DNA from 3 places in the Brevibacillus sp. TJ4 genome. Region 3 is predicted to be linked to each of the others. Evidence: riboswitches for the same ligand, from Rfam matches in the RefSeq annotation. Region 3 holds a riboswitch; each other region holds the start of a gene.
The links. A riboswitch is a leader RNA that binds a small molecule or an ion and turns the genes downstream of it on or off. The one in region 3 is predicted to bind S-adenosylmethionine.
Positions count from the first base shown of each region.

Region 1: another riboswitch for S-adenosylmethionine. It lies ahead of metH (methionine synthase); the one in region 3 lies ahead of ACAF76_RS19180 (homocysteine synthase).
Region 2: another riboswitch for S-adenosylmethionine. It lies ahead of metK (methionine adenosyltransferase); the one in region 3 lies ahead of ACAF76_RS19180 (homocysteine synthase).

Region 1 covers NZ_CP185865.1:2,671,116-2,675,410, forward strand. The annotation lists gene metH (methionine synthase) at 1-1,540, opposite strand, end outside; SAM riboswitch class I at 1,644-1,744, opposite strand; gene ACAF76_RS13140 (YjcZ family sporulation protein) at 1,944-2,051, shown strand; gene ACAF76_RS13145 (hypothetical protein) at 2,209-2,703, shown strand; gene argS (arginine--tRNA ligase) at 3,062-4,295, shown strand, end outside.
Region 2 covers NZ_CP185865.1:362,946-367,240, reverse strand. The annotation lists gene ACAF76_RS01620 (sensor histidine kinase) at 1-133, opposite strand, end outside; gene ACAF76_RS01615 (polysaccharide deacetylase family protein) at 146-1,141, opposite strand; gene metK (methionine adenosyltransferase) at 1,329-2,537, opposite strand; SAM riboswitch class I at 2,676-2,776, opposite strand; gene ACAF76_RS01605 (S8 family serine peptidase) at 2,863-4,295, opposite strand, start outside.
Region 3 covers NZ_CP185865.1:3,894,915-3,899,209, forward strand. The annotation lists gene rnjA (ribonuclease J1) at 1-104, opposite strand, end outside; gene ACAF76_RS19170 (SCO family protein) at 273-914, opposite strand; gene ACAF76_RS19175 (rhodanese-like domain-containing protein) at 950-1,264, opposite strand; SAM riboswitch class I at 1,476-1,586, shown strand; gene ACAF76_RS19180 (homocysteine synthase) at 1,675-2,973, shown strand; gene ACAF76_RS19185 (NADH:flavin oxidoreductase/NADH oxidase) at 3,055-4,080, opposite strand; gene ACAF76_RS19190 (citrate/2-methylcitrate synthase) at 4,237-4,295, opposite strand, start outside.

The DNA of each region.
Region 1 (4,295 bases), 1.2 Mb from region 3:
CCGAACCGATGTACTGCTCGTCACCGGTTCCCACCGGAAAGACCAGCGGGTCAAAAATAATATCCTGCGGCTTCACTCCGTACTCGTTGACCAATAGATCGTACGAGCGCTTTGCCACTTCCAGCTTCTTTTCACGGGTGATGGCCATGCCTTCCTCTGCGATCGTGCCGACGACGACTGCCGCTCCGTAGCGATGGATCAGCGGGACGACCTCGGCGAACCGCTCCAGCCCATCCTCCAGGTTGATCGAGTTGAGGATCGCCTTGCCCTGCGAATAGCGCAGCCCAAGCTCCATTACGCGTGCGTCTGTCGAGTCGATCATCAGCGGAGCCTTTACTTTTTTGCTGACGAATTGCAGGAATTTTTCCATATCTGCGTATTCGTCGCGGTCAGGGTCGGCCAGGCAAATATCGATGATCTGGGCACCGCGCTTGACCTGCGCCCGGGCGATGTCGGATGCTTCCTCGTACTGCCCGGCGGCGATCAGATCGCGGAATTTCTTCGAGCCGATCACATTGGTCCGCTCTCCTACGAGCAGCGGACGATTGTCCTCTTCGGCGTAGACCACTTCGATACCGGAGACAGCGCTGAACGCTTTGCTCTCTCCAGCACGCGGCTTGCAATCCTTCAGAGCCTCCGCCAAGGCACGGATGTGGTCCGGCGTCGTCCCGCAGCAGCCGCCCGCGACATTGAGCCAGCCCTGCTCGGCAAAAGCGCGCATTTTCGCTGCCAGTCCCTGCGGCGTTTCGTGGTAGTGACCGTTTTCGTCCGGCAGGCCCGCATTGGGATAGCAGCTTACCCCGCACTGTGCCAGGCTGGACAACGTGCGCAGGTGATCGCGCATAAACTCCGGCCCTGTCGCACAGTTCAGCCCTACGGTTACAGGCTTCAAATGCTCCAACGAGAAGTAGAAGGCCTCGATGTTTTGGCCGGCCAGAGTCGTTCCCATCGGTTCAATCGTCCCGGACAGCATCACAGGCAGTTCGCTGCCAAGCTCGGCAAACGCCTGGCGGATGCCAATTCCCGCTGCCTTGACATTGAGCGTGTCCTGCGCTGTCTCCAGCAAAAGCACGTCGACGCCGCCCAGCATCAGCCCTTTAGTTTGCCGGTAGTAGGACTCGACCAGTTCGTCAAAGGTGACCCCGCCCGTCAGCGAGAGTGTTTTGGTCGTCGGTCCCATCGATCCGGCGACATAGCGCGGCCAATCCGGCGTAGAGTATTTCTCGCACGCTTCCTTCGCCAGTTTTGCTGCCGCGATATTGATCTCCAGGTCCTTGTCCGCTACGTCGTACTCGGCCAGCACTACCGATGTAGCGCCAAATGTATTCGTCTCGACGATGTCGGCTCCCGCTTCCAGGTACTTTTCGTGGATCGAGCGGATCACGTCGGGCCTGGTCAGGTTCAGGAGCTCGTTGCAGCCATCGTACTCCTCGCCGCCAAAGTCGTCGGCGGTCAACTCTGCTTGTTGCAGCATCGTCCCCATTGCGCCATCGAGAATCAGAATTTTACGGGAAAGCTGTTCAGTAAAGGTAGGTTTCATCCGAAATTGCTCCTTTTCACTTTCTGCAGGTATAAAAAAGAAATCCTCTCCCTGTGAAAGGAGAGGATTTTTCTGCGGTAACGTAATGTACGCCTGAATCGTCCTCTTATCTTTCAAAGCACAGGGCTTTGCTGGAATTGGCACCGTGTAATACCGGTTGCCGAGGCTTCATCGGGCCAGTCCCTCTGCCTCTCTGGATAAGAGTGGATACTCGTATTCAAATTTCTGTCAGTAATTGAATGTATCTTACCACTCGCCTATCTTTTTCGTCAATCAAGAATTTGTCTTTTTCATCGCAAGCCGGACATTTGCGCCCATTTTTCCCGCTCCTGGTCATCCGCCCATACCGATCTCCGCATTCGTGTATAGACTAGAGCATAACGGAAAGGAGGGAGAAACAAACATGAGTACTTCCTACTGTGGTAACGGCTTTTTCGGTGATGCCTTCGCCCTGGTGCTCGTTCTGTTTATCCTGCTGGTAATCGTCGGATGCGGCTGTGACAACTGCTAGTTCGCGCCAAGAGCGTGTGGAAAAAGGGCCAGTCAGGCTCTTTTTTCTTTTCAGTGTGCATCATGTCCCGATTCGCTCCTGTCGATTGTCAGCACCCGCCATGTTTTGTTATCATGGGAACAGCTTTTCGGATTGCACGATAAAGGAGCGAAGCGCTGTGGAACCATTACTTCCCCGCGATAAGGACAAGTTTCTGGCGGCACTGGAGACAGTCAAGGAGCTGGAACAAACCGAATTTGAGACGTACAGCATCGTCAAGGATCGCGAAACAAACGAACATTACCTGCGCTACTTCCTGACCCACATCAATCTGTCCGAGGGAGGACGCCGCGACGAGTACGAGCACTTTTTGCCTATCGATAACGATGATGTGCTCACCCTGATCTTTGGCGAACAGCCCTACCGCTTTCCGGACAACTGGCGCTCCCCGTACCTGCGCAGCGGGAACGACAACCGCCTGATCCCGTTCGACCCTACAGAGAACCACGATCTGGAGGAAGACGCACAGGCAGAGCTGGCGATGCTCGCGCAACTGGAAGCGTTCAAGGAAAAATGGATGGACGCGGAACATTTGAGCGAGGAAGAAAAAGAGCGACTGACTCGGGAATACTTTGCCCGGCTGGATGAGATCCTGCGAAAACCCCAAGAATAAGTTGCACGTCGGCCGAACTCTTGGCTATAATATACAAGACATACGTGAAACATCACAGAAGAGGAAAGTACTCCATGTGAGAAGCGATAGCGAGTCGGGGATGGTGGAAGCCCGGTGCAGACCATGAGAGGAAACGCCCCTCGGAGATGCCGCCTGAACATCCCCCTAAAGAGGATCGTGTAGGGATCGCGCCGGGACTGCCCGTTATCGCAGAGTGAAGCGGTTTTTGTTCTCGCGCCGTAGCGGCGGCGGGACAAAAGCAACAAGAGTGGCACCGCGGGAGTACAACCTCTCGTCTCTTTTACCAGGAGACGCAGGGGTTTTTATTTTTTGCAAGGAATCGAAAGGAGTCAGGATCATGGGTTACAAACAACAAGCAGCGGAAAAAATCGCTGGCGCTCTCAGCCAAATGGGTGTGGACAACTTCGACAGCGAAACCGTCTACGGCATGCTGGAGACGCCCCCCAACCCGGAGATGGGAGACATCGCTTTCCCCTGCTTCCAACTAGCCAAGGCATTGCGCAAAGCACCGCCGATGATCGCCGCCGAGCTGGCTGGACAAATTAGCGGAACGCCTTTGCGCGAGGTGAAGGCTGTCGGTCCGTACGTCAACCTCTTCCTCGACCAGCAGAGCGTCGCGGCACAGGTGATCGGCACCATTCTCGAGCAGGGCGGCACATACGGCAGTTCGGCTGTTGGCGAAGGACGCAATGTCCCGATCGACCTCTCCTCCCCGAACATCGCCAAGCCGTTCTCGATGGGCCATCTGCGCTCTACCGTCATCGGCAACGCCATCGCCAACATCATGGAAAAGCAAGGCTACAAGCCGGTGCGGATCAACCACCTGGGCGACTGGGGCACCCAGTTCGGGAAACTGATCGTCGCCTACCGTCTGTGGGGCGATGAAGCGAAAGTAAAAGCCGAGCCAATCAAGGAGCTGCTTAGCCTCTACATCCGTTTTCACGAAGAAGCGGAAAACGATCCTGCACTGGAAGACCAGGGACGGGAGTGGTTCAAAAAGCTCGAGGACGGCGACGAGGAAGCCCAGCATTTGTGGAAGTGGTTCCGGGATGAGTCGCTGAAAGAGTTTATGAAAATTTACGAGCTGATGAACGTCAGCTTCGATTCGACCAACGGCGAAGCGTTTTACAACGACAAGATGGATCGCGTCGTCACGCTGCTGGAAGAAAAAGGACTGCTGAGCGAATCGGACGGCGCCCTGGTCGTCAATTTGGACGAGTATGACATGCCGCCGAGCCTGATCAAAAAGTCGGATGGCGCGACTTTGTACGCTACCCGCGACCTGGCTGCCGCGCTGTACCGCCACGAGACGTACGACTTCGCCAAGGCGGTCTACGTCGTCGGCAACGAGCAGCGCCTGCACTTCCAGCAGTTGTTCAAGGTACTGGAGAAGATGGGCTATGACTGGGCGCGCAACATGCACCACGTTCCGTTCGGGATGATGCTCAAAGACGGCAAGAAAATGTCCACCCGCAAAGGAAAGGTCGTCCTGCTGGAAGAAGTGCTGGCCCAGGCAATCGCCGATGTACAGAAAGTGATCGAAGAGAAAAATCCGTCGCTGGCCAACAAGG
Region 2 (4,295 bases), 820 kb from region 3:
CCAGCTTCATCGCATTTCCTTGCTGTCTGGCATGTTCGGCTATTTCAAAGATTTGTGTTTTACTCGCTTCGACCGTTTCGATTGTTCGTTTGATAACCCCATCGAGCACGCTGATGTCGATTGTTTTGTACATAATGACTCTCCTTCAATTTCTCGCTTTCGTGAACAGTTGATGGAGCTTCGTCATATCCACTTCACGCGTGCCAACATCAAAACGAGGGATCGCAAAAGGGTCTGTATCGCTTGTCACAACTCCCGGATTCGAGTTGAAGACGTACTTGTATCCCGCTTGCTTTGCTGTTTCCTGAACAACGGGATTGGTGTACCCGTAAGGAAGCGATATTACTTCTATCGGATGATTGAGCCATTCACTTAAACCAATTCGAGACATACTAAAATCTACGTACAAACGATCCCGATATTCCTGCTCGGCCTCGAGTCGCTGCAGTTCCTCCAGGTAAACAGGCGCAGTCACCGGACCCAAATCTCCCCATTCATTGCGGGCCTCTTGTGCATGCAAGCTGTATGTGTGGGAACCGAACTCAGCCAACCCGGTCGCTCGCATCTCCAAAAGCTGTGGACGAGTGAGCGGAGGGGTCATGTTTTCACGCTTTCGCTCTGCCACATCACGCAGCCGACCTGCGATGACAAAATTCACAGAGGGAAAACCGTATGTACGCAATATGGGAAAAGCGTCCGTGTAATAACTTTCATAACCGTCATCAAACGTAATCAGCACTGCATTGGGAGTAGTCAGGCTCCCTGTGTCCATGAAATGCAAAAATTGTTGTAAGGTAATCGGATTGAGATCATGTTCTTTCAAAAAAGACATCTGTTCCGCAAATTGCTGCAGTGAAATGGCAAACGGCTGATCCGAATGCGCATCCACATGGTGATACGATAACACGACAACCTGATTGCGATACCAATGCATCGGAGACGCATCAGCATCTGTAGGTGATATTTCGTTTGCCTCAGAAAACACCGTTTCACTTGTGTTTATAGACGTTGCAATGGACGGAGAAGGTTGCATGGAAGACGTGTTTTTTTCATTTTGTTCTGGCCTTGCCAATACTCCTACCGACACCACAACGAGGAAAAATGCCATAAACACGAGAAGGAAAAGCCTCTTGTTAGGCAAGTCGATCCCTCCTCTTTTCTCCATCTATGAGGATTCGACACTGATCAATCAAATTCCTTTATCGGCACCGTTCCAATCGATGCCAATCCAACAACTCGTCCTCAGATTACACCACGTATTGTTATACTATAGACGTTATAAACGCAAAAAGGGCCCGGTAGTTTCTACCAGACCCTTGCCTATTTGCTTAGCCCAGGCTTGCAGCGTCTTGCTTCAAAGCATCTGCCTTGTCTGTGCGCTCCCAAGGAACATTCAGGTCGTTGCGGCCGAAATGACCGTATGCAGCAGTTTGTTTGTAAATCGGACGGCGCAGGTCGAGCTGTTTGATAATGCCAGCTGGACGCAGGTCAAAATGCTTGCGAACGAGTTTGACCAGCTCTTCTTCCGCGATCGTTCCGGTACCAAACGTGTCTACTGCGATCGAAACAGGTTGAGCTACCCCGATAGCGTACGCCACCTGAACTTCACATTTGTCTGCCAGACCGGCAGCGACGATATTTTTTGCGACATAGCGAGCTGCGTACGCTCCGGAACGGTCCACTTTTGTCGGATCTTTCCCGGAGAAAGCACCACCGCCATGGCGTGCATAACCGCCATACGTATCTACGATAATTTTGCGGCCAGTCAAACCGGCGTCTCCTTGAGGTCCGCCGATTACGAAACGGCCTGTCGGGTTGATGAAATACTTGGTTTCTGCATCGAGCAGTTCAGCCGGCACAACAGGCGTGATTACTTGTTCCAACAGATCTTTCTTGATTTGTTCCAGGCTTACTTCGGGAGCATGCTGGGTAGAGATGACGATCGTGTCGATCCGTACAGGCTTGTCCCCTTCGTATTCAACCGTAACCTGTGTTTTACCGTCCGGACGCAGGTAAGAAAGCGTGCCGTCTTTGCGCACTGCTGTCAAACGGCGTGCCAGTTGGTGTGCCATGCTGATCGGCAATGGCATCAGCTCCGGTGTTTCGTTGCAAGCAAACCCGAACATCAGGCCTTGGTCACCAGCACCAATTGCTTCGATCTCCGCATCGGTCATTTGTCCTTCGCGTGCTTCCAGCGCCTGGTCAACACCCAGGGCAATGTCAGCAGATTGTTCTCCGATAGCAGTAATAACACCACACGTATCTGCGTCAAATCCGAATTTGGCACGATCATACCCGATTTCGCGAATCGTTTCGCGCACCAGTTTTTGAATGTCGACATAGGTGTTGGTGGTAATTTCACCCGCGACGAGAACGAGACCGGTCGTTACGGACGTTTCGCAAGCGACACGAGCGTTTGGATCTTTCGCCAGGATTGCATCGAGAATGGAATCAGAAATTTGGTCACAAATTTTATCCGGATGCCCCTCGGTTACGGATTCAGATGTGAACAGACGACGACCTTTTTGCAAAGCCATGAGAAAATGACCTCCTTTGACCTCATACAAATAGTGTGGTAGCCGAGTCGGGATTTTATCGACGTAAATGCAGGCAAAAAAAACCTTTTCCGCCTTTCTCTGGAGGAAAAGGTTTGCGCGCTTTATGCTTCCTTCATCCTCTTATCGGCCAGAACAGATGTCCGTTCTGCTGGTTAGCACCGCTCTAGTCGGTTGCCGGGCTTCATCGGGCCAGTCCCTCCGCCTGCTCTGGATAAGAGTATCCATTACGGATTATAGGATAATTGTTTTTCCTATCTGTGTCAATAGAGATTTCGCGTGTCTGGCACCCCAGTCAGCCCACTCGCTACAAGGAATAGGCCTTGGCCAGGACGACGACTACTTCTGCACGTGTAGCGATTCCGTTTGGCTTGAACTGGGTTCCGTAGCCGTTCAGCCATCTTCTCGCAGACAATGCCTCGATCGCAGGAGCAGCCCAGTGGTTCGTCGGTACATCGCGATACCGTGATGTCGAAATCGAATTGGTCAGGATGTTGTTCGCCCGCGCCACCATGACCGCCATCTCCGCACGGGTGATCGGCTGGTCCGGCTTCATCATCCGGTTGGTATACCCGCGGACAATGCCGAGTTCATACGCGAGCCCAAGGTTGTTGTAGGCCCAGTGCCTTTTCGGCAAATCGGCAAAAGACGCCTTGCCTGAATAGGTACCTACCCGCTTGCCGCTGGCTCTCATCGATTGAATCAGCATCGTCGCAAATTCCGCCCGTGTCACAGCGCGATCAGGCTGGAAGGTCGCATCCTGAAAACCGTTGACAATTCCTTTTTGGCTGAGACGGGCGATTTCGCTGCGCGCCCAGTGTCCGGAAATGTCGCGGAAGCCGGCGATCAGCGGCTGTTGATGCAGGGTCAGACGATACGTGTCGTACTTGAACGGCACAGCGCTGTTCAAACGGATGTAATACCTGCCCGGCTGCAAGCGAATGCCGATGATCTCTTTGCCCTGATCCGACAGCTCCGCTACCCGGTTCGTCGAAATGAGCATGTAGTTGGCATCGCTGTTGTACAACGCAAGCTGCATGCCGCTTTTCACCGGAATAAAAGGTGCGCGAATGGTGACATACGATTCCGTGGACACGGTGAACTGGAACCAGTCATAATCACCTGTCGTCGGCAACGTACCCGTCATGGTCCCCGAACCGCTCAACGGGGTAGCCTGGCGATATGTGTCATTCGGTTCGTTTTCATCTGTCTTTACCGGCGTAAATCCTACATTTAGCTGATACTCGCCGTTCACTGCATTGCCCTCATACTCGCGGACGAGAATGTAGTATTTGCCCGGCGATACCTCTTTTTTCACCCGCTCCGACGGGTCTTCACGATCGCCGTTGTCATAGACCGGGTCCCAGGTTGTCTGGTTCCCCTGCTGCTTGCCGAGACTCAGTACGATATCCATTCGCTTGTTGTCCGGTATGACCGAGATGTCGAGCAGGCCGTATTCCCGCACGTAGTAGGAGAACCAGTCCTCGTCGTTTCGTCCGTGAAAATTTCCAACTACGCTGATCTGGTTGCCCACCAGCGGCCTTGCCGTCCCCATCGTATCATTCGGTTCATAACGATCCGGATTGATTTGGAAGCTGCTCGTCAGCACATACGTAAATTGTGAGACACCGGCATTTCGCACGAGTTTGATGTTCATCCGCCCGGCCTTCGCCGGAACAGTCAGCGTCCCGCCATTTCCGACGTATTGCGTGATCGGATCGCGGTTTTCCGAGTAAAAGG
Region 3 (4,295 bases):
ATCTCATCCTCGTACTCGACACAGTACATGTTTTTTCCGATCTCGCCGAGTCCGCCCATCGCGAAAATCTTAACGTCGCTCAAACTTGTTCCTCCTAACGTCATCGTGCATGATTTTGGAAACCCGAACCAAGCATGCCATTTCTATTGTAACACATTGTAAGCAATTCGTTTCATCTAGTGTTGACAGATTCTGGTCCAAACAATGCCGACTCATACAAAACGCCCACTTGCTAAACTGGTGCTCGCAAGTGGGCGTTGCACAATCTTTCTTTAGTCGGCCAATATTTTCATTTCCTTGAGCATCAAATCCATGTCCATATCGGCTGCCATGCCGTACGCTTGGCGCATATTGCCGTCTTTGTCGACGAGAAACATGCGCGCGGTATGGGTGATCGAATAGCCGCTCGGAGAGTTGTCATCCGGCAGCTTCATCACAGCCATCCCAAAATCCTGGGTGACAGCTTCGATCGCCGCTTCATCTCCGCGCAGGAACTTCCATCCGCTCTGATCGGCGCGAAATGTCTCCGCATACTCCTGCAATACTTCTGCGGTGTCGTACTCAGGGTCAAAGGTGATCGTCAAAAATTCCACCTTGTCCCCAAACAGATTTTCTTCCTTCAGTTTATCCTGCAGCAGTGTCATGTTATAGGTGGTCGCCGGGCAAATGTCCGGGCAGTTGGTGAAGATAAACTCGACCAGGCGGACTTTCCCCGTGCTTTCCGAGAAGGTGTACGTCGTGCCATCGATATTTTCCAGCGTAAAGTCACTCATCGCCTTCAAGACGGGAATCTGCTGCTTTTGCATGTACGGATAGCCCAAAACTCCGATAATGGCCAGAATCAGCACCCCAGCCAAGACAGGAAACCAGATTTTTTGACCCGGTTTTTCCTGTTGCATCTGTTCTCCACTCACCGCTATTTCCTCCCCCTGTATCTATATCTATGTCTCTATTCTACTTCTTTTTCACCGGGCCAGGCGAGCATGCCGCCTACCATGTTGGCAGCGTCGAATCCCTGGCTGCTCAAAAACTGGGTCGCCGTATGGCTGCGCGCGCCACTGCGGCAGACGAAGACGACGGGCAGCGATTTGTCCAGTTCATGCATGCGATGCGGCAAAAAGCTGAGCGGAATCAGCTTGGCCTGCTTGATGTGTCCGGCGTTCCATTCGTCTACCTCGCGCACGTCAATCACTTGCACCGGTTCGTTCGCTTCCAGCTTTTCCAGCAGTTGTTCCGGCGTTATTTCTTTTACTTGATCGTCCATTGGTTATTCCCCCTGAAATGGTATTTCCATCGATGTATGTAAAGAGCGATTGGTTTTTTTCCACTACTCATCATATCACAAGCCCTTTTGATTTTCTAATCGCTGACTGCATTGCCAATCCCTCAAAAACCAACCTGAAAACTTACGTATTGTTGTTGACATCCAGTCATTATTTTCTTACAATTGTGACAACAATTAGAGCAAGACCCAGCTTTCATCAAGAGCGGTGGAGGGACAGGCCCGATGAAACCCGGCAACCAGCATGGAGCATGCAAGGTGCCAATTCCTGCAGAATCGAATCACGGATTCTGAGAGATGAATGTGCGCACGGGATGACCGGAGCCTTCTTCTACTCAGGAGAAGGCTCCGTTTTTACTTTTACCTTCAATCGGAAAAGGAGAGATCTTGTCATGTCAGAAAAACAGTGGAAACCAGAGACGATCGCCATACACGGAGGACAGACGGTCGACCCGGCGACAGGCTCGCGCGCTGTGCCGATCTATCAGACGACCTCGTTCGTGTTCAATGACACGGAGCATGCTGCCAACCTGTTCGCGCTCAAGGAATTCGGAAACATTTACACACGGATTATGAATCCGACCCAGGACGCCTTTGAACAGCGCGTCGCCCTGCTTGAAGGAGGCGTGGGCGCACTTGCAACCGCTTCCGGGCAAGCTGCGATCACGTTTGCGATCCTCAACATCGCCCAGGCTGGCGATGAGATCGTCTCCTCCAGCAGTCTGTACGGAGGGACATACAACCTGTTCGCCCATACCCTGCCGCGCTTGGGGATCAAGGTCACCTTCGTCGATCAGTCCAATCCGGAGAATTTCCGCGCTGCCATCACCGACAAGACAAAAGCTGTCTTTTGCGAAACGATCGGAAATCCGCGCATCGACGTAGCCGATTTGCAGGCGATCGCGGCCATCGCCCACGAAAACGGCGTGCCGCTGATTGTCGACAACACGTTCGCGACCCCGATCCTCTGCCGTCCATTCGAGCATGGTGCCGACATCGTCGTCCATTCCACGACCAAGTTTATCGGCGGGCACGGTACCGCGATCGGCGGCATCATCGTAGACTCGGGCAAATTTGACTGGAACAACGGAAAGTTCCCCGGACTGACGACTCCGGACCCGAGCTACCACGGTGTGGTGTACACGGAAGCGGTCGGGCCTTTGGCGTACATCATCAAAGCGCGGGTCCAACTGCAACGCGACATCGGAGCAGCCGTCGCGCCGTTCAATTCCTTCCTCTTCCTGCAAGGGCTGGAGACGCTCCATCTGCGGATCGAGCGGCACAGCGAGAACGCGCTCGCCGTCGCCCGCTATCTCGCTTCCCATCCCGGAGTGGAGTGGGTCAACTACCCGGGGCTGGAAGGGGACAGCCAGTATGAGCTGGCGCAAAAATACTTGCCAAAAGGTGCCGGAGCCATCCTGACGTTCGGGATTCGCGGCGGTGTAGCGGAAGGCAAAAAGCTGATCGAATCCCTGCAACTGTTCTCGCATCTGGCAAACGTGGGCGATTCCAAGTCGCTGGTCATCCATCCGGCCAGCACGACCCACCAGCAGTTGACCGAACAAGAACAGGCTGCTGCCGGCGTCACTCCGGGAATGGTCCGCTTGTCCGTAGGAACCGAATCGATTGACGATATTATCGGCGACCTGGAGCAAGCCTTGAAACAGGTAGCCAACGTAAGCACGGTCTAACAAACAAAACATCGAAAAAAGCCCCGTCGCGACAACTACTGGCTGCGACGGGGCTGCTTTCATTTCCTGTCCTTGGATTCGTTAAAATGCGCGCAAATACTGCTGGGGAAGCTCGATTTCGCCAGACAGCTCGCGAATCGCATGAATCGCCCAGTACGGGTCGCGCAGCATTCCGCGTCCGACAGCGACCAGGTCGGTGTCTCCGTTGCCGAGAATCGCTTCCGCCAACTGCGCATCCTCCAGGCGGCCCACTGCGATCACTGGCACGTCGAGCGCTTCCTTGATCGCACGCGCGAACGGAACCTGGTAGCCTGGATGCACACCCGGACGGCCTCCGGAGCCGATCGGTCCTTCTCCTCCGCTCGACAGGTGGAAAATGTCCACACCCGCTTCCTTGTACCGCCGGCACAATTCCGTGCTGTACTCCAGCCCGTAACCGCCATCCACATACTCAACAGCAGACAGACGCATGATCAGCGGCATGTCCTCCGGGATTACCTTTTTGACCGCTTCGATCACTTCCACGCCAAACAGGGCGAGATCGCGTCCGTACTTATCATCGCGCTTGTTCGTCAGAGGGGATTGGAACTGATGGATCAAATACCCGTGGGCACCGTGAATCTCGATCGTATCCATGCCTGCCTCCACAGCGCGGCGGGCAGACTCGGCGAACTTGATCACCATCTGCTCCGCTTCCTCTGTCGTCAAGGCGCGCGGCATCTTGTAGCGGGAGCCAGGGAACTGAATCGCCGAGGCGCTGACCGGAACCTCCGCGTCCTCCGCCTTCCGTCCGGCATGGCCGATCTGAACGCCGATTTTCGCTCCGTACTTATGTACCTCCGAGACGATGCGGGCAAATGCAGGGATCTGCTCATCGGACCACAGCCCCAGGTCGCGGTTGGTAATCCGGCCATCCGGCTCCACATCTGTCATCTCCACGATAATTAGTCCGGTTCCGCCTACGGCACGGGAAACGTAGTGAACAAAATGCCAGTCAGTCGGAGTACCGTCATGCGCCTCTACGGAATACTGACACATCGGCGGCATGACCACACGATTTTTCAATGTAAGTCCCTTGAATTGAAACGGGGCAGCCAACAAAGCCATTTTTTCACTCCTCCTCCTCTTTTTCACCATCATGCCAAAGTGCAGCCATGAATGCAATCTCGTGCTGCACTTCTCCCACCCCGGACTCGCGCATCGCGTAAAAAACGCCCACTTGCCGGCATGGGCAAGTGGACGTCTGCCTGTTTTGCAGTCGGATTACTCCGGCATGGAACCGGTGTAGATCGATTGCGGACGAATGATCCGGTTGTTCGCCG